4 regions of the Nocardiopsis alba genome follow, and region 1 is predicted to be linked to each of the others. Evidence: predicted binding sites of a transcription regulator. Region 1 holds the regulator's gene; each other region holds the start of a gene.
What was found. Region 1 encodes HrcA, which represses chaperone genes, less so after heat shock. Its sites were predicted from a motif close to TTGGCACTCTCNNNNNGAGAGTGCCAA; they were not measured.
Positions count from the first base shown of each region.

Region 2: groL (chaperonin GroEL) is a predicted target of HrcA. The motif match lies at 2,142-2,168, and genes of this name have one in related genera.
Region 3: groES (co-chaperone GroES) is a predicted target of HrcA. The motif match lies at 2,006-2,032, and genes of this name have one in related genera.
Region 4: TR33_RS16305 (FmdB family zinc ribbon protein) is a predicted target of HrcA. The motif match lies at 2,207-2,233, and genes of this name have one in related genera.

Region 1 is NZ_BAZE01000001.1:614,964-619,757, reverse strand. It holds gene TR33_RS02635 (DUF4870 domain-containing protein) at 13-393, opposite strand; gene TR33_RS02630 (DUF3097 domain-containing protein) at 845-1,684, opposite strand; gene hrcA (heat-inducible transcriptional repressor HrcA) at 1,862-2,875, shown strand; gene dnaJ (molecular chaperone DnaJ) at 2,880-4,025, shown strand; gene TR33_RS02615 (16S rRNA (uracil(1498)-N(3))-methyltransferase) at 4,022-4,765, shown strand.
Region 2 is NZ_BAZE01000008.1:70,954-75,747, forward strand. It holds SAM riboswitch class I at 138-276, shown strand; gene thrC (threonine synthase) at 290-1,549, shown strand; gene TR33_RS15795 (ubiquitin-like small modifier protein 1) at 1,607-1,885, shown strand; gene groL (chaperonin GroEL) at 2,333-3,964, shown strand; gene zwf (glucose-6-phosphate dehydrogenase) at 4,074-4,794, opposite strand, start outside.
Region 3 is NZ_BAZE01000008.1:249,675-254,468, reverse strand. It holds gene groL (chaperonin GroEL) at 1-1,463, opposite strand, end outside; gene groES (co-chaperone GroES) at 1,570-1,878, opposite strand; gene TR33_RS16620 (class I SAM-dependent methyltransferase) at 2,106-3,365, shown strand; gene TR33_RS16615 (hypothetical protein) at 3,754-4,794, shown strand, end outside.
Region 4 is NZ_BAZE01000008.1:180,820-185,613, reverse strand. It holds gene glp (molybdotransferase-like divisome protein Glp) at 1-221, opposite strand, end outside; gene galU (UTP--glucose-1-phosphate uridylyltransferase GalU) at 347-1,285, opposite strand; gene TR33_RS16310 (5-formyltetrahydrofolate cyclo-ligase) at 1,449-2,081, shown strand; gene TR33_RS16305 (FmdB family zinc ribbon protein) at 2,252-2,629, shown strand; gene TR33_RS16300 (SAF domain-containing protein) at 2,766-3,413, shown strand; gene TR33_RS16295 (MscL family protein) at 3,496-3,909, shown strand; gene TR33_RS16290 (M15 family metallopeptidase) at 3,978-4,794, opposite strand, start outside.

The sequences.
Region 1 (4,794 bases):
ATGGCGCAAGGGTCACTTCAGGAGACGGAGGGCGAACGGGTAGCGGTTCCAGGCCCCGTTGTTCGCCCCCGACGCCGCGATCACGCCGAGGACGATCGCCACGAGCCAGATCAGGGCGACGAGTAGAGGGCCGATCCAGGCCAGACCCCCGAGGAAGAGCCCCAGGACGACGTAGAGCACCCCCGAGAGCAGATAGGGGATCAGCAGGGTGAGCTGGAAGTTCGTGGCCTCCGCAGCGTGATGCCGCGCGAACGGGGAACGCTCGCGTTCGGCGAGGTAGACGGCGAGCGGTGGGATCCAACCGAGGAAGGCGAACACGAAACCGGACAGGTGGGCGAGCATCGCCGCCAGGACGTCGCGGCCACCGCCGACCGGCGCGGGGGCGGCGGACACGGGGTGGGGCGCGCCCTGGCCGGGGTGTCCCCCCTGAACCGGAGCGCCCTGGGGAGCTTGAGGGGTCGGCGCGGGGTGCCCGCCCGACGGGTGATGTGGCGCCGGAGCCGGGTGATCCTGACGGGGCCCCTGGGGCACGGGCGGAGTCGGAGGGGCGAAGTCCGGGCGCCCGCCCATCAAAGGCCGCCGTCCGAGGGTGTGATGGTCACCGGCCGCGGGCGGGGCCGGACGGGGAGAACCCTCAGGTCGCTGCGGAGGGGGCGCGGGATGCCCGCCCGACGGACCTCCCGGATCGGGAGAGGCCCCCGGACCACCTCTCTGGTCCCGGTGCGGCGGCCACTGCCCCCGAGGCTCGTCCGGGGACGGGGGGTTCGACGGGGTCTCGCTCATGCTCTTCCTCGGTTCGACGGTCGGGACGTCGGGCGGACACACCACGACGGCGCCCGGGACCTCAGTCTTCCAGGGGGTGGGGGCCGGTGACGAAGTCGATGAGCTCCTCGACCCGCCCCAACAGGGAGGGTTCGAGATCACCGTAACCGCGGACCGAACCGAGGATGCGCCGCCAGGCCTCGCCCGTCTCCATCCGCCAACCCAGCGCGGAGACCACCCCCTCCTTCCAGGGGAGCCCCCGAGGGACCTCGGGCCAGGCCCGGATCCCCACCGCCCCGGGGCGCACCGCCTGCCACACGTCCACGTACGGATGCCCCACCACGAGCACGTCCTCGCCCTGGACACGCTCGGCGATCCGGCTCTCCTTGGAACCCGGGACCAGATGGTCCACCAGGACGCCCAGACGCCGCCCCGGTCCGGGGGAGAACTCCGCCACCACCGAGGGCAGATCGTCCACGCCCTCCAGGAACTCCACGGCCACACCCTCCACACGAAGGTCGTGACCCCACACCTTCTCCACCAGCTCCGCGTCGTGGGCGCCCTCGACGTAGATCCGACTCTCCCTGGCCGTACGAGCACGGGCGTCGGTCACCGCGATCGACCCCGAGGCGCTGCGCAACGGCCCCTTGGGCGCCTCACGAGGACGCACCAGGGTCACCGTGCGCCCCTCCAGGGAGAAGGCGGCCGGCTCCAGATCGAACACCCGCCGTCGACCGGCCCGATCCTCCAAGGTCACCGTGGCCTTGTCCCAGGCCACCACGGCCCCACAGAACGTCTCCTCGACGTCCTCCACGACCAGGTCGCGAGCGAGCGGTACCTCGGGCACCACGCTCGCGCCGCGTCGTCGTCGATCCTCCGCCAGAACGTCTCGGCCGTACCGACCGGTTCCCTTGGTAGCCACGGTGGTGCAGTGTACTGGTGAGAGGATCGGTGCTCCGGCGACCGTGTGCGGTAGGTCGCCGATCCACCGGGAAGAAGAGAGGGCGTCCCGGACGTTGCCCCCGGCGAGTAGCCGTGCGGGTTTGCGGTCGGGCATAGAATCGGCACTGAGGACCACGGAGTGCCAGGAGGTGGCGAGTTGCTGGATGAGCGCAAGCTCGCGGTCCTGCGTGCCGTCGTCGAGGACTTCGTCAACACCAACGAACCGGTCGGTTCCAGGGCGTTGGCCGACCGACACCCTCTCGGTGTCTCTCCGGCGACCATTCGCAACGACATGGTCGCGCTGGAGGAGGAGGGGTACATCACCCAGCCGCACACCAGTGCCGGACGGGTGCCCACGGACAAGGGGTACCGCCTCTTCGTGGACCGCCTCTCCTCGGTCAAACCCCTCTCCGCGGCGGAACGCCGCGCCATCGAGTCCTTCCTCGGCGGCGCCGTGGACCTCGACGAGATCGTCGCTCGCACGGTACGGCTGCTCGCGCAGCTCACCCGCCAGGTCGCGATCGTCCAGTACCCGTCGCTGACCCGCTCGTCGGTCCAGCACGTGGAACTCGTACCCCTCGGCGGCCACCGCATCATGATGGTCGTCATCACCAACACCGGCCGTGTCGAACAGCGGGTCATCGACGGCCTCGGCGTCGTCGACGAGAGCGTGGTGGAGGACCTGCGCTCCATGCTCAACCGCGCCATCGCCGGCAAACACCTCGGTGACGTGCCCGACGCGGTGGAGGACCTGCCCGCCCAGGTCGCGCCGGAGGACCGATCGTTCGCGATCGCCGTCCTCTCGGTCCTGTTGGAGAGCCTCGTCGAGCGGCACGAGGAGAAGATCGTCCTGGCGGGCACCGCCAACCTCGCGGCGGTCGACTTCGCGGCGAGCCTGCGGGACGTACTCGAAGCACTGGAAGAGAACATGGTCCTCATCCGTTTGTTGGGTGAGGCGAAGGACCCCTCGATGCTCACCGTGCGTATCGGCGCGGAGAACTTCCACGAGGGGCTTCGATCCACCTCCATCGTGTCGGCCGACTACGGTGTGGGAAACCAGTCGCTGGCCAAGATCGGTGTGGTGGGACCCACCCGGATGGACTACCCGGGGACGATGGGCGCCGTCCGTGCGGTGGCTCGGTATGTCGGACAGATTTTGGCAGGACAGTAACTCAGTGGCCAGAGACTATTACCAGGTTCTCGGGGTGCGTCGCGACGCGTCCAAGGACGAGATCAAGAAGGCGTACCGGCGGCTCGCGCGCGAGTTGCACCCGGACATCAACCCGGACCCGGCGACCCAGGAGCGCTTCAAGGAGGTGACCCAGGCCTACGAGGTCCTCTCCGACGAGAACAAGCGTCGGATGTTCGACATGGGCCAGGACCCCTTCGCTCCGGGCGGCGGGGGAGGGGCCGGCGGCTTCGGCGGCTCGGGCGGCTTCGCCTTCGACGACATCATGAACGCCTTCTTCGGCGGCGGCCAGCCCGGTGGGCGTGGGCCGCGCGAACGGGTCCGGCGCGGACGCAGCATCAAGATCCGCATCGAACTGGACCTGGTCGAGACCGCCTTCGGCGTGAGCAAGGAGATCACCTTCCCCACCGCCATCCTGTGCGAGACCTGCCAGGGTGAGGGGACGGCCGCCGGTTCGCACCGCACCACCTGCGAGATGTGCCACGGCCAGGGAGAGGTCTCCCAGGTCACGCGTTCCTTCCTGGGCCAGGTCATGACCTCGCGCCCCTGCCCGCAGTGCTCGGGCCAGGGCTCGGTCATCACCAACCCCTGCGGAGACTGCGCCGGAGAGGGGCGGGTCCGGGAGAAGGTCACCCGTACCGTCAAGATCCCCGCCGGTGTGGACGACGGCACCCGCATCCAGCTCGCCGGCGAGGGCGAGGTCGGCCCCAACGGCGGACCGCGCGGCGACATCATCCTGGAGATCGTGCAGAAGTCCCACCCGACGTTCGAACGTCGCGGCGACGACCTGCACTGCACCATCACCGTGCCGATGACGGCCGCGGCGCTGGGCGCCTCCTTCGCCTTCGACACCCTCGACGGCACCGAGAACATCGACCTGCGCCCGGGGACCAACTCCGGACACGTGATCACCCTGCCGGGCAAGGGCGTCACCCACCTCGACGGCGGAGGCCGGGGCGACCTGCGCATCCGGGTCGACGTGGAGACCCCCGGCAAGCTCGACGAGGAGCAGGAGGCCCTCCTGCGCAAGTTCGCCGAACTGCGCGGCGAGGACCAGAACCCGGGACGATTCAGCCCCGGACACGGCGGGTTCTTCTCCAAGATCCGTGACGCCTTCGGCGCGAACAAGTGACGCCGCCGGTCTTCCTGGTGGAGACCGGGGCCCTGGCCGCCGACCTGATCCGTCTCGACGGACCCGAGGGTCGGCACGCCGCCGCCGTCCGACGCATCCGTGAGGGCGAGACCGTCGATCTCTCCGACGGTCTCGGCCTCCGGGTCCGCTGCGAGGTGGTGGAGGTCGTCGGCAAGGACACCCTCCTCTGCCGAGTCTCCGAACGCCTGGACGAACCCGAGCCGCGACCACGGCTCACCGTGATCCAGGCCCTGCCCAAACGGGACCGCGGCGAACTGGCGGTCGAGACGATGACCGAGGCCGGGGTCGACGTCGTCGTCCCCTGGGCGGCCGAACGCTGCGTCACCCAGTGGAAGGGCGATCGAGGCTCCAAGGCCCTGGCCAAGTGGCGCTCCTGCGCTCGAGAGGCCGCCAAACAGGCCAGGCGTGCCCGGATGCCCGAGGTCACCGAACCGGTCGACCGCAAGGGCGCGGCCGAACTGCTCGCCGCGGCCGATCTGGCCGTGGTCCTGCACGAGGACGGCGCCGAACGGCTCTCCACGCTCACCCTCCCCGAAGCCCCCCACGACGGAGGCATCGTCCTGGTGGTGGGGCCGGAGGGAGGAGTATCCGACGCCGAACTCGCCGCCTTCGACGAGGCCGGCGCCGTACGGGCCCTACTCGGGCCCTCGGTCCTACGGACCTCCACGGCCGGAGTGGCGGCACTGTCGGTACTCCAGGCGCGCACCGGACGCTGGTGACCGCACCCGGCACCGCCGGACCGCGAACA
Region 2 (4,794 bases), on a different contig from region 1:
CGCTCCGACAAGGTCGTCTCAAGTTGTATTGAAATATGAGACGCGAGTGTAATACGGGTCACCCTCGATGGAAAACCGGGCGATACGTCCGTTACAGTGGCGGTGCGTTCTCCGAGGAGAGAGCCACAATTTCATATTGCTCATCCAGAGGGGTGGAGGGACCGGCCCTGCGAAGCCCCGGCAACCATCTCGTCATGTGGACACGCGTTCGTGTCCCGGTCGAGGCAGGTGCCAACTCCGGCCTGGGGTCAAGGTGGCCACCAGGAAAGATGAGGGGAGACGCCTCGCCATGGCGATTGCCGCCACTGAACCCACCGCCGTCCGCGCCTTCGGCCCGGGGACCGCCCTCTCCTGTCGGGAGTGCGGCGAACGCTACGAGCTCTCGCCGATCTTCGCCTGTGGCTTCTGTTTCGGCCCCCTCGAGGTCGCCTACGACTTCGGGAACGTCTCCCGTGAGGAGATCGAGAGCGGCCCCAAGAACATCTGGCGCTACCGCTCCCTCCTGCCGGTCCCCGACAACGTGGCCGATCTCCCCAACATGAACCCCGGCCTGACCCCCCTGGTCCGCGCCGACCGTCTGGCCGCCGAACTCGGCCTCTCCTCCCTGCACGTCAAGGACGACTCCGGCAACCCCACGCACTCCTTCAAGGACCGCGTGGTCGCGATCGCCGTCGAGGCCGCCCGCACCTTCGGGTTCACCACCCTGTCCTGCTCCTCCACCGGCAACCTCGCCGGAGCGGTCGGCGCCGCCGCCGCCCGGGCCGGCTTCGAGTCCTGCGTGTTCATCCCCGCGGGGCTCGAGGAGGGCAAGGTCGTCATGGCCGCGGTCTACGGCGGCAAGGTCGTCGCGATCGACGGCAACTACGACGACGTCAACCGCTTCTGCTCCGAGCTCATCGGCGACCCGGCCGGCGAGAGCTGGGGCTTCACCAACGTCAACCTGCGGCCCTACTACGCGGAGGGCTCCAAGACGCTGGCCTACGAGATCGCCGAACAGCTCGGCTGGCGGCTGCCCGACCAGATCGTCATCCCGATCGCGTCCGGCTCCCAGCTCACCAAGATCGACAAGGGCTTCCAAGAGCTGATCAAGGTCGGCCTGGTCGAGGACCGCCCCTACAAGGTCTTCGGCGCCCAGGCCACCGGCTGCTCCCCGGTGGCCAAGGCCTGGGAGAGCGGCCACGACGTCATCCAGCCGGTCAAGCCGGACACGATCGCCAAGTCGCTGGCCATCGGCAACCCGGCGGACGGGCCCTACGTCCTCGACATCGCCCAGCGCACCGGCGGCTCCATCGAGCACGTGGGCGACGACGAGATCGTCGACGCCATCAAGCTCCTCGCCCGTACCGAGGGCATCTTCGCCGAGACCGCGGGCGGCGTGACCACCGGCGTCCTGCGCAAGCTGGTCCGTGAGGGGAAGCTCGACACCGAGGCGGAGACCGTCATCGTCAACACCGGCGACGGGCTCAAGACCCTCAACGCGGTCGACGCGGGCGTCACCGCCACCATCAAGCCCTCGCTGAAGGCGTTCACCGAGGCCGGGCTGGCCTGACGGTCACCTCCCCGCCCGCCTTTCGCCACCGCACTCACAGACCAGGAGAACCACCACATGAGCGCCAGCGTTCGCGTCCCCACCATCCTGCGCACCTACACCGGTGACGCCTCCGAGGTCAGCGCCGAGGGCTCCACCCTCGCCGAGATCCTCGACGACCTGGAGGCCAACCACCCGGGCATCCGCGCCCGCATCCTCGACGACAACGGCAAGGTACGCCGCTTCGTCAACGTCTACGTCGGCGACGAGGACGTCCGTTTCGAGAAGGGCCTTCAGACGGAGGTCAAGGACGGTCAGCAGGTGTCGATCATCCCGGCCGTGGCCGGAGGCTGCTGAGCCCGAGGTTCCACGCCTCGCATGAGCATGAGGGGCGGACGTCTCGCCGAGACGTCCGCCCCTTCGTCGTGGGACCCGGCTCGTGAGGCCCGGGTGAATCGGGGGGTGCAGGAGGGTGCGGCCGGGGTCGCTCCTGGGTAGGAGGTCACGGAGCGGCCGATCCTCCCTGTTCGCCCACCGCTCAAAACGCCCGGAACGAGGCATGTTCCTCCAGGTGACGGGTGTTCCTCCGGCTGTGGAAATCGTGACCACATCGTTTGCACTCTCCATGGGCGAGTGCTAAAAAGGTGACTGGTTAGCACTCACCTTTGTCGAGTGCTAACCGGATCGAGGCTGCGAGATCACGGGCCTCCGACGGAAGGGTGTCGGGGGAACGCGGTCGTCCGTCGCGGGCGCAGGCCTCGTCCCCGTCGCGTATCAGCCCGGTCACGGGAGGACAAGAACTCAATGGCAGCCAAACTGATCGCGTTCGACGAGGAGGCCCGTCGCGGCCTCGAGCGTGGCATGAACCAGCTCGCGGACGCCGTGAAGGTCACCCTCGGTCCCAAGGGCCGCAACGTCGTTCTGGAGAAGAAGTGGGGCGCCCCCACGATCACCAACGACGGTGTCTCCATCGCCAAGGAGATCGAGCTCGAGGACCCGTGGGAGAAGATCGGGGCCGAGCTGGTCAAGGAGGTCGCCAAGAAGACGGACGACGTCGCCGGTGACGGTACGACCACCGCCACCGTCCTGGCCCAGGCCCTCGTCCGCGAGGGTCTGCGCAACGTCGCCGCCGGCGCCAACCCGGTCGGCCTCAAGCGGGGCATCGAGGCCGCCGTCGCCCGCATCAACGAGGAGCTCGGCAACCTCTCCAAGGACGTCGAGACCAAGGAGCAGATCGCCTCCACCGCCTCCATCTCCGCCGGTGACACCCAGATCGGTGAGACCATCGCCGAGGCGATGGACAAGGTCGGCAAGGAAGGCGTCATCACCGTCGAGGAGGGGCAGACCTTCGGGCTCGAGCTGGAGCTCGCCGAGGGCATGCGCTTCGACAAGGGCTACATCTCGCCCTACTTCGCCACCGACCTCGAGCGCATGGAGACGGTCCTCGAGGACCCCTACATCCTCATCGTCAACTCCAAGATCTCCAACAACAACGAGTTCCTGCCCGTTGTCGAGAAGGTCCTGCAGTCCGGCCGTCCGCTGATGGTCATCGCCGAGGACGTCGCCGACGGCGCCCTCCAGACCCTCGTGGTCAACAAGATCCGCGGCACCTTCAAGTCCGTCGCCGTCAAGGCCCCGGGCTTCGGTGACCGTCGCAAGGCCCAGCTCGGCGACATCGCCGTGCTGACCGGCGGCCAGGTCATCACCGAGGAGGTCGGCCTCAAGCTCGAGAACACCGAGCTGGAGCTGCTGGGCCGCGCCCGCAAGATCGTCGTCACCAAGGACGAGACCACCATCGTCGACGGTGCCGGTGACGCCACCGCCATCGCCGGTCGCGTGAACGAGATCCGCAACGAGATCGAGCGCACCGACTCCGACTACGACCGCGAGAAGCTCCAGGAGCGTCTCGCCCGTCTGGCCGGCGGCGTGGCCGTCATCAAGGCCGGCGCCGCCACCGAGGTGGAGCTCAAGGAGCGCAAGCACCGCATCGAGGACGCCGTTCGCAACGCGAAGGCCGCCGTCGAAGAGGGCATCCTGCCCGGTGGTGGTGTCGCTCTGCTCCAGGCCAGCGTCCCGGCCTTCGAGAAGCTCGACCTGGACGGCGACGAGGCCATCGGCGCCGACATCGTGCGTCGCGCCATCGCCGAGCCGCTCAAGCAGATCGCGGTCAACGCCGGCCTCGAGGGCGGCGTCGTGGCGGACAAGGTCAAGAACCTGGAGCCCGGGTTCGGCCTGAACGCCGCCACCGGTGAGTACACCGACCTGTTCAAGGACGGCGTCATCGACCCGACCAAGGTCACCCGTTCCGCTCTGCAGAACGCGTCCTCGATCGCCGGTCTGTTCCTGACCACCGAGGCCGTCATCGCCGAGAAGCCGGAGAAGGCCGCGGCTCCCGCCGGCGACCCGACCGGTGGCATGGGCGGTATGGACTTCTAAGAGGTCCGAACCTCCGAGGTCCGGATACGCGACCTCGCCCGCGACGACCGGGCGGTCCCCTTCGGGGGTCCGCCCGGTTTCGCCTTTTCCGGGGGCGCTCCCTCGCGGCTCAGTCGATGCCGTGCGGGCGGATCGCGTCGGCGGGCGGATGCCAGCCCGAGGACCCCGGAAGCTCCAGGGACGAGACGGGGCCGTAGGTGCCGCGCTCATAGGTCTCGGGCACGGACGTCAGGTCCACGATCGGGTCGACGATCCGCCACGACTCCTCCACCACGTCGAAGCGCACGAACCTTCCGGGGTCGCCCACCACGGCCCCGCGCAGCACGTTCTCGTAGGCCTCATGACCACGGCCGAGCCGTCGGCCGATGTCGGCGCCGATCGCGATCGGTACCGGGGAATCGCCCTCGGCGCCGGGGGCGTTCAGGGACGTCTCGATGGTCGCCCCCGACCAGGGCTCCAGCTGGAAGCGCACCAGGTCGGCGGGGCCCGGGTAGAGGTCGATCGGGGGCCGCGCGAACTCGACCACCACCTCCCAGGAGGTGAGCGGCAGGTGTTTGCCCGAACGCACGTAGAACGGCACCCCCGCCCACCGCGGGGCGTCCACCCACATGCGCAGCGCGAAGAAGGTCTCCGTGGTGGAACGCGGATCGACCCCCTCCACGTCGAGGTAGCCGTCGTAACGACCCCGCACCACGTCCTCGGGGGTCAGGGTGCGGGTGGCGCGCAGCACCCGCAGTTTCTCGTCCTCGATCGCGGCCGGGTCGGTGGACAGCGGCGGTTCCATGGCCAGGAGGGCGAAGAGCTGCAACAGGTGGTTCTGGAAGACGTCC
Region 3 (4,794 bases), on a different contig from region 1:
TCGGCGGTCAGGTCGCCGTAGGTGCCGGTCGCGGCGTTGAAGCCGTGGCCGACCTCCAGCTCGGAGACACGGTGCGTGACGACGTAGCCCTCGGCGCCCGCGTTCTCCGCGATCCACCGGGCGGGCTCGACCAGGGCGCGGCGGACGATCGCCACACCGGTGGCCTCGTCACCGGTCAGGCCCAGGTCGCCCAGGGCGGTGGAGGCGTGCACCAGGGAGGCGCCGCCACCGGCGACGATGCCCTCCTCGATGGCCGCGCGGGTCGCCGAGATGGCGTCCTCGAGGCGGTGCTTCTTCTCCTTGAGCTCGACCTCGGTGGCCGCGCCCACGCGCAGCACCGAGACGCCGCCGGCGAGCTTGGCCAGACGCTCCTGGAGCTTCTCGCGGTCCCAGTCGGAGTCGCTCGCCTCGATCTCGTTGCGGATCTGGCGAACGCGGTCCTCGACCTCGGCCTGCGCGCCGGCACCGTCGACGAGCGTCGTGGCGTCCTTGGTGATCGTGATGCGACGGACGCTGCCCAGCGCGTCCAGCTCGGCGTTCTCCAGGGTCAGGCCGACCTCCTCGGAGATGACCTGGCCGCCGGTCAGAACGGCGATGTCCTGGAGCATGGCCTTGCGGCGCTCACCGAAGCCGGGCGCCTTGACGGCGGCGACGTTGAGCATGCCGCGCATCTTGTTCAGCACCAGGGCGCCCAGGGCGTCGCCCTCGACGTCCTCGGCGATGATCAGCAGCGGCTTCTTGCTCTGGACGACCTTCTCCAGGAGCGGCAGCAGCTCGTTGAGGTTGCCGATCTTGCCCTGCGAGATGAGGACGAGGGCGTCCTCCAGGACCGCCTCCTGGCGGTCCCCGTCCGTGACGAAGTACGGGGAGATGTAGCCCTTGTCGAACTGCATGCCCTCGGTGAAGTCGAGCTCCAGACCGAAGGTCGGGGCCTCCTCCACCGTGATGACGCCGTCCTTGCCGACCTTGTCGAAGGCCTCGGCGATCAGGTCGCCGATCTGGGCGTCCTGGGCGGAGTTGGTCGCCACGTAGGCGATGTCGGAGCGCTCCTTGATCGGAACGGCGCGCTCCAGGAGGGTGCGCGACACCTCGGCGGCGGCGGCGTCGATGCCCTTCTTCAGGGACATCGGGGAGGCGCCGGCGGCCACGCTGCGCAGGCCCTCGCGGACCAGCGCCTGGGCCAGCACGGTGGCGGTGGTGGTGCCGTCGCCCGCGGCGTCGTTGGTCTTGGTGGCGACCTCCTTGACCAGCTGGGCGCCCAGGTTCTCGTAGGGCTCGTCCAGCTCGATCTCACGGGCGACGGTCACACCGTCGTTCGTGATGGTGGGGGCGCCGAACTTCTTGTCGATGACGACGTTGCGGCCGCGCGGGCCCAGGGTCACCTTGACGGCGTCGGCGAGACGGTTCACGCCCTGCTCGAGAGCGCGGCGGGCGTCGTCCTCGAACTCCAGGATCTTCGGCATCTGTGGTGTTTCCTCTTAGCGGTGTGAGGTCGAAACGAGAACATCCCGCCCCGCCCGGCTTCGAAGGCCGACCGGTGCGGGATGTTGAGGGCTCAGTAGCCGAGGACTACTTCTCGACGACCGCGAGCAGGTCGCGAGCGGAGAGAACCAGGTACTCCTGGCCGTCGTACTTGACCTCGGTGCCGCCGTACTTGCTGTAGAGGACGACGTCGCCGACCTTCACATCGAGGGCGACGCGCTTGCCGTTGTCGTCGAGGCGACCGGGACCCACGGCCAGGATCTCGCCCTCCTGGGGCTTCTCCTTGGCGGTGTCCGGGATGACCAGACCGGAGGCGGTGGTCTGCTCGGCCTCCAGGGTCTTGACCACGACGCGGTCCTCGAGCGGCTTCAGCACGGTCTTGGTGGCGGTCGACACTGTGTGACCTCCCCCTTCAAGGTTTCGGTGTCCTGAACATCGGCCCGTGCGGTGGCACGGACCGGCTATGTAAAAGGGGCGACCGCGGCGGCCTGTCGTCGCGGGTGCCAGACCGGCCTCGTCGCGTTTAGCACTCTACCCCCGAGAGTGCCAGAATGGAAATGTGGCGAGGACCCCTCCCGTAGGGGGCGGCCACCTACCCCGTCGTGCCCATCGCAGGAGGATCCATGCGCCTTCCCGCCTTCTCGGCCCTGCTCACCGACGCCGGGCGGGAGATCATCGCCGGCGTGGATCCGTCCGAGGCGGCCCGGAATCCGCTGGCGACCGCCTCCCACCTGCGCGAAGATCCGGCCGTGGCCGCACTGGCCCCGGAGCTCCCCGTCTCCGAGCTGGTCAACGCCGTGATGACCCAGGTGGGGCTGCGCGAGCGGGGGCGCGCCAAGTTCGGAGAGCGCGCACGGGGGATGTTCTTCACCCCCGACGGTCTCGAACAATCCACCCGGGGCTCGGTGGCCGCCTATCGCGCGGCGAGGATCGCCGCGACGTCCGCCGTCTCCCTGGACGCGGGCGACCTGTGCTGTGGGATCGGCGCGGACCTGCTGGCCCTGGCCGAACGGGGGGTGAGGGTCGAGGGGGTGGACGCCGACCCCCTCACGGTGGCGGTGGCCCGCGCCAACATCGAGGCCCTCGGACTGGAGTCGTACGCCCGCGTCCGTGAGGGCGACGTGAACGACGTGACCCCGGGCGCCTACCCCCTGCTGTTCTGCGACCCGGCCCGTCGGGGCGGTCGTGGCCGGGTGTTCGACCCGGCCGCCTACTCCCCTTCGTGGGACGTGGCCACCGATCTGGCCGAGAGGGCCGAGGCGGCCTGCTTGAAGGCCGCCCCCGGGATCCCCCACGAGGTGCTCTCGCCCGCCGCCTCCGCCGAGTGGATCTCGGTGGACGGGGAACTGAAGGAGACGGCCCTGTGGTTCGGGGCCCTGGCCGGGGGGCCGAGCCGGCGGGCGACGGTCCTGCACGAACGCCCGGGGCTGCTGGAACGCGAGGGGGCGATCGCCCACCTGGACGCCGACCCCGACGTCGGCCCGGCTCCGGTGGACGCCCCGCGTCGCTACCTCTACGACCCCGACCCCGCCGTGGTGCGTTCGCACCTGGTGGCGGAGGCGGCCGCACGCGTGGACGGCGCGCTGTTGGACGAGCGCATCGCCTACTTCACCTCGGAGCGGGCGGAGGCCTCGGCTCTGTGGCGCGTGCTGGAGATCGTCGAGTTCGCGCCGTTCTCCCTGAAGCGATTGCGTTCTTCGATTCGATCGCACAAGGCCGGAACGATAACGATCAAGAAACGTGGTTCGGCGGTGGACACCGAGAAACTCCGCCGTGATCTGCGGGCCTCCGGACCGGAATCCATGACCGTCGTCCTCACCCGGATCGGAGAAAAGCCCTTCTACCTGCTGTGTCGTGAGATCCCCGCGCCACAGGCGATCTGAGCGGACCCTCGACCCGGGGTGCGGATCGGCCCTCCGGCATTCGAAACGGCGGCCGGGAACCATATCGTTACCTATCCCACCGACATCTTTGGCGGTCTCCCCTGGCTCGCCCAAGGGATGTCGTTAAACTGGCGAACGCTGAATTCTTTCCCTTCTCATGGGCTCCCCCGGAAGGCCACGCTCGTCGGATCCGCTCCCCTGCGGTTCGTCCGGCGACGACCCGCACCCGCTGTGTGCACGCACGGTCACGTTTTCATCACGGTGAGACGCGACCGGCGCGTGACCACGCCCGCCCGGGGACCATCGAGAACCCGTCCCCCCGGTACCTCTCCACCGTCCGATGAATCCGGGTACGGACGGGAGCGCCAGAACCATAAGGAGCACCTCGGTGGAACAGACCAATCACAACTTCCTCAACGGGGGAGGTCAGGCCGGTGTCTCCGACCGGATGCGCGACCTCCTGTCCCAGGCCGCTCAGGAACACGTCTCGGAACAGAAGTCCCAGGGTGCCGTCAACGAGGAGATGCGTCAGCGCCTCGAGGGCATGGAGTGGCTGCTGCGCGAGCTGCGCGAGCGCGAACTCGTCTCTCTGGCCGAGTCGATCACCGCGGTCGACGGACGCATCGACGACTTCATGGCCCGCCCCCCGGAGTGGGCCGAGGCTCTCGCCGAGCACATCGAGGTCGTCGGACGACAGGTCAAGCCCCTGTCGGACATGTCCTCCCTCCGGGCCGACACCAACCGCATCGCCGGTCACCTCGACACCGCGCTGACCCGGCTCCAGCGCATGGCCGAGACGGGGACCAAGACCGCCGAGCAGCTCTCCGAGGTCGGCGAGCGCGTCACCGAACTGGGCGAGACCTTCGGGACCCGTCTGGACGCCCTCGACGCCGCCCTGAAGAGGCTGAACGAGCGGACCGAGGCCATCGAGACCTCGCTCGGCGCCGTGGACACCGCCCTCGGGGAACGCCACGAGGAGCTGACCACCACGGTCCGCACCACCCTGGCCGAGAGCAAGGACGAGCTCGCCGAGGCCATCGAGCGGAGCCGGGAGACCCTGGACACCGCCGTCCGCGAGAGCCGCGAGGAGCTGAACGCCACCGGTGTCAGGCTCGGCGAGGAGCTCACCACCGCCCTGACGGAGCGCACGGCCGAACTGCGCTCCCTGGTGGAGGAGAGCACCTCCGAGCAGAGCCGGATCCTGCTGGAGCGTCTCCAGGAGAACACCGGCGAACTGGGCGAGCGGTACGAGACCCTCTCCGAGGGGCTCACGGCGCTCGGCACCGCCGCCGAAGAGCGGCACACGGGCCTGACCGAGCGGGTCGAGGCACTGGAGACCGCCTCCACCGAACGCCACGAAGCCCTCACCACCAGGCTCACCGAGGCCGGCACCGCCGCCGAGGAACGGCACACGGGCCTGACCGAGCGG
Region 4 (4,794 bases), on a different contig from region 1:
ACCGGAAGTCGGACCGGGGAGGTGGGGGTGGCGGCGTCCAGGTCCGCGGAGTGGACCGCGTAGCCGTCCATCGAGGAGTTGTCGAAACCCGGGAGGGAGACGGTGGAGACCACCGGTTCGGCCAGCACCGTCCCGTGGGCCCGGAGCAGGTCGAGCTCCGTCGCCTCGGGGACGGAGACCAGCTCCAGCAGATCGGAGACGTGCCGTTCGACGCTCTTCATGGGGTCCTTCCGGGTCGTGAGACTCACTGGGAGCGTTCCGTCACACGGGACACGCTCCCCTCCCATTGTGGCCATCCATGCCGGGGAGGGCCCGGACCCGGCCCTCCCCCACCCGGTCGGTCGGGTCAGACGCGCCCTTCACCCTGACGGTCCACGAACTCGCGCAGCCAGGGCAGGAGCTCCTCGGCCAGGTCGGGACGGCGGCAGGCGAAGTCCACCACCGTGCGGATGTAGTCGGCCTTGTTCCCCGTGTCGTAGCGGCGCCCGCGCAACAGGACACCTCGCACACCGCCCCCGTCCTCGGGCTTGGTGCGGGCCAGCTCCAACAGGGCGTCGGTCAGCTGGATCTCGCCGCCGCGGCCGGGCGGGGTGCGGTGCAGAACGGAGAAGACCTCGGGGTCGCAGATGTAACGGCCGATGATCGCCCAGCGGCTGGGCGCCTCCTCCTGGGAGGGCTTCTCGACCAGATCGGTGACGGTGACGACGTCGTCCTCCTCCGTCGGCTCCACCGCCGCGCACCCGTAGAGGGAGACCTGTTCGGGCTCCACCTCCATGAGCGCGACGACGCTCCCGCCGTGCTCCTGGCGGACCTCGATCATGCGGCGCAGCAGGTCCGCCGACTCGATCAGGTCGTCGCCGAGGAGCACCGCGAAGGGGTTGTCGCCCACATGCGCCTCCGCGCACAGGACCGCGTGCCCGAGCCCGCGAGGCTCCCCCTGGCGGACGTAGTGGACCTGGGCCAGGTCGCTGGACTCGCGGACGGAGCGGAGTTTGCCCTCCTCGCCCTTGGCCGCGAGGGCCTCCTCCAGCTCATAGGCCCGATCGAAGTGGTCCTCGATGGAACGCTTACTGCGTCCGGTGATCATGAGGACGTCGTGAAGACCCGATTCGACCGCCTCCTCCACCACGTACTGGATCGCGGGTTTGTCCACGATCGGCAGCATCTCCTTGGGGGTGGCCTTGGTCGCGGGCAGGAAGCGGGTGCCCAGCCCGGCCGCCGGGACGACCGCCTTGGTGACGGTCTCGGAGGACAGGGGTCGCGTTCGGTCGATGTCGGCGCTCATGGACAGGCACTTTAGGGCAGATATCGAGGTCCACGCGGCGGCTCACCGGTCGTGGCGGAGAGAAGTCCCCGCCCTTTCGGGTGAAGGCGTCGAAAACGCCACCCTGGGTTCACCGAAGGGGTGACGAACGCCCTCCCCGACGGCACGATGTCACACTGGCCCCATGGGTGAGTCGAACGCTCGGAGCCGATCCGACAAGCGCGCGCTGCGGGAACGTCTCCTCTCCGCACGCCGGGCGCGGAGCCCCGAGGAGCGCGCTCGCACGGGGGCCGCGATCCGCTCCGTCCTGCTGAGGCTGCCCGCTCCGCCCCTCGGCGGCACCATCGCCTGCTACTACTCCGTGGGCGGCGAACCCGACACCCGAGGCCTGGTGGAGGATCTGTGGAGGGAGGGATCACGGGTGTTGCTCCCGATCTTCCGACCGGACGGTCCGATGGACTGGGCCGATTACGAGGGGCCCGAGAGCCTCGTCCCCGCCGGACACGGCCTGCTCGAACCCGGCGGCCCCCGCCGCGGCACCGAGGCGCTCGGCCTGGCCGACCTGGTGATCTGTCCGGCCCTGGCGGTGGACCGCCGCGGCATGCGTCTGGGACGGGGCGCCGGCTGGTACGACCGCGCCCTGGAGTACAAGAGACCGGACGCCCCGGCCCTCGCCCTGGTCCACGACGAGGGCCTCGTCGAGTCCGTGCCCACCGAACCGCACGATCGCCCGATGGACGCGGTGGTGAGCCCGGGCGCGGGGCTGCTCCGCTTCACCCCTCTCCTTCCGGCCCTTGCCACGGCGACCGGGGATTAAGCCGACCACCTGGAACGTTGACGTCTTCGTCCGTGTCCCGACGGGGTCGGGCACGCGGCTCCCCTCCTCCGTTCCGCGACGTCGACGAGGGGCTGTCGCGGCCCTGGTCGGCGAACGCGTACTATTTAGCAGTCAACGGGCGTGAGTGCCGGCAAGGAGGACTTGGAACAGTGCCTACGTATCAGTACGCGTGCACCGAGTGTGACGCCCAGATGGAGGTCGTACAGAGCTTCAGCGACGACTCTCTGACGGTCTGCCCCGAGTGCGAGGGGCGCCTGCGCAAGGTGTACTCGGCCGTGGGGATCGTCTTCAAGGGTTCGGGCTTCTACCGCACCGACAGCGGCAAGAGCACCACGAACAGCTCGGCGCTGACCGGCTCCTCCGAGAGCAAGGACAGCGGCTCCGGCGACACCGCCAAGTCCGGTGCCGCCACCGGGTCCACCGATTCCGGAAGCGCCTCCGGGGCGGCCAAGGACTCCTCGAACAGCACCAAGAGCACCGGTTCCACCACCGCCACCGCCGGCAGTGGTGGCGCGAGCGGTAGCTGAGCCACCGCACCGTTGACCGTGGCCGCGCCGCCGAGACCCCTCGGCGGCGCTTTCGTGTGTCCGGGAACCCGACGGCCGGAGATCCACCCTGTGGACAACCGCCCCGACCGCCCTTCGCCGTTCTAGCGTTGGAGGTATGGCCGATACCCCCTACCGCCACCGTCGCGGCCTTCTCCGACTCCTGGAGCGGTATCGGCGCCTCGTGGCGGCGCTGCTGACCGCGCTCGCCGCGATCTGCGCCGTGCTCGTCCTCCGTCCCCTTCCCGAGCCCGTCACCGAGGTCCTGGTCGCCGCCCACGATCTGGACGCCTCCGCTCCCCTGACCGAGACCGACCTCGACACCCGGGAGCTGCCCGACCGTCTTCTCCCCGAGGGCTCGCTCCGGCCCGGAGGCCGGGCCGCCGGACTGACGCCCAACGCCCCGGTGCGGGCCGGTGAGGTACTGACCGACGCCCGCCTGAGAGACCCTCCGGCCCTCCCCTACGGTCCCGGCCTGGTCGCCGTCCCGGTCCGGGTCTCCGACCCCGGGGCGGTGTCACTGCTCTCCCCCGGCAGCCGGGTGGACGTCCTGGCCGCCCGAGGGGGCGACGACCTCTCGAGCCCGTCCTCGCGCCCGGGGCCGGCGACCGAGGTGGTCGAGGACCGCCCCGTGCTCTCGATACCCGAGGAGGGCTCCGGTGGGGAGGGCGGGGCGCTCATCCTCATCGCCGCCACCCCGGGCGAGGCCCGCCTCCTGGCCGGACACGCGACCACTTCACGACTGTCCGTCACCATCCGCGGTTGACCGATGACCAAAGGTGGTGAAAGCTGTCCCAGGCGTCCAAGGGGACGCCTCAGAACAATCCCGATCACGTAGGGCAGCTTCCATGGAAGGCTTCAAGAAGTTCCTGCTCCAGGGCAACCTGGTGCAGTTGGCGGTCGCGGTCGTCATCGGCGCCGTTTTCTCCGGTCTCATCACCGCGTTCACCGAAGGGTTCATCACCCCGCTGCTCGGCATCTTCGGGGGTGTCCCCACCTTCGGCGACCTGTACTTCGAGATCAACGGCAGCCGCTTCCTCTACGGCGCCTTCATCGATGCCCTGATCTCCTTCCTGCTCACCGCGGCGATCCTGTACTTCTTCGTGGTCCTGCCCACAAGCAAGCTGTTGGAGAAGCTGATCAAGGCTGAGGAGGCCAGCACCCGCGAGTGCCCGCTCTGCTTCACCGAGATCAACAAGAAGGCCAGCCGCTGCCCCGCCTGCACCGGCGAGGTCACCCCGGAGATCACCACCACGGCCTAGGCGCACGTACCCCGCACACGCGTGAGGGCGGTCCCCGCGGGGACCGCCCTCACGCGTTCTCGGTAACGCTAACCCTCGAACTCCCAATGCCAGGGTTCGAACGGGTTGGACTTGGCCCAGGCCGGATGGATCCAGCCGTAGCGGCCCCCGTTGGTCTCCATCCAGTTCCACTTGTCGGAGCGGAAGTTCTGGATGCCGCACCCGAGGTCGATCGCCTGTCCCAGACCGTGGTTACTGGTGCCCGGGACCGCCGCGAAACCGGGCGGCACCTCGCCGTACACACGGTGCTGGTTGGGCAGGTCACGGTAGGAGCTGGTGATGCAGATGTTCTCGCCGAACTGCTCCACGTGCTCCATGTTCAGTTCGAGGAAGGCCTTGGCGGCGTCCGCTCGAAGGGAATGCCCGTCGTAGAGCTCGCACAGGGCCTCCTTCGGCAGCAGGCCGTTGGGGTAGCCGTCCGCCTTGGAGGCGGCCGAGGGGTCGCAGTCGGCCGCGGCCATGAAGGTGTCCGGGTCCAGCCCTCGCGACTCCAGTTCGTCGGTGAGCGCGTTCGTGCTCTCCTCGGACTGGGCGCGCAGGTCGTCCACCTTGGCTGCGAGCTCGGCCTGTTCGAGCTGGGTGAAGGTCTGGAGGTCCTGGGCTTCGCCGGCCAGGCCGATCTGCTCCTCGCGCAGGTCGGTGGCGTCCTGGATGAGCGCCTGGTTGTCCTCGGAGAGCTTGGCCGCGTAGGACTGCGTCTGAAGGTCCTCGTCGAGGTCGCCCGCCGCGAGGATGCCCAGCACCCCGGCCTCGGGCTGCTGGTACATGGTGCTGGCCAACTGGGCGAGCGGTTCGCGCATCTCACCGAGGTCCACCTCGATGCGCTGGAGCTCGTGAAGGGTGTCG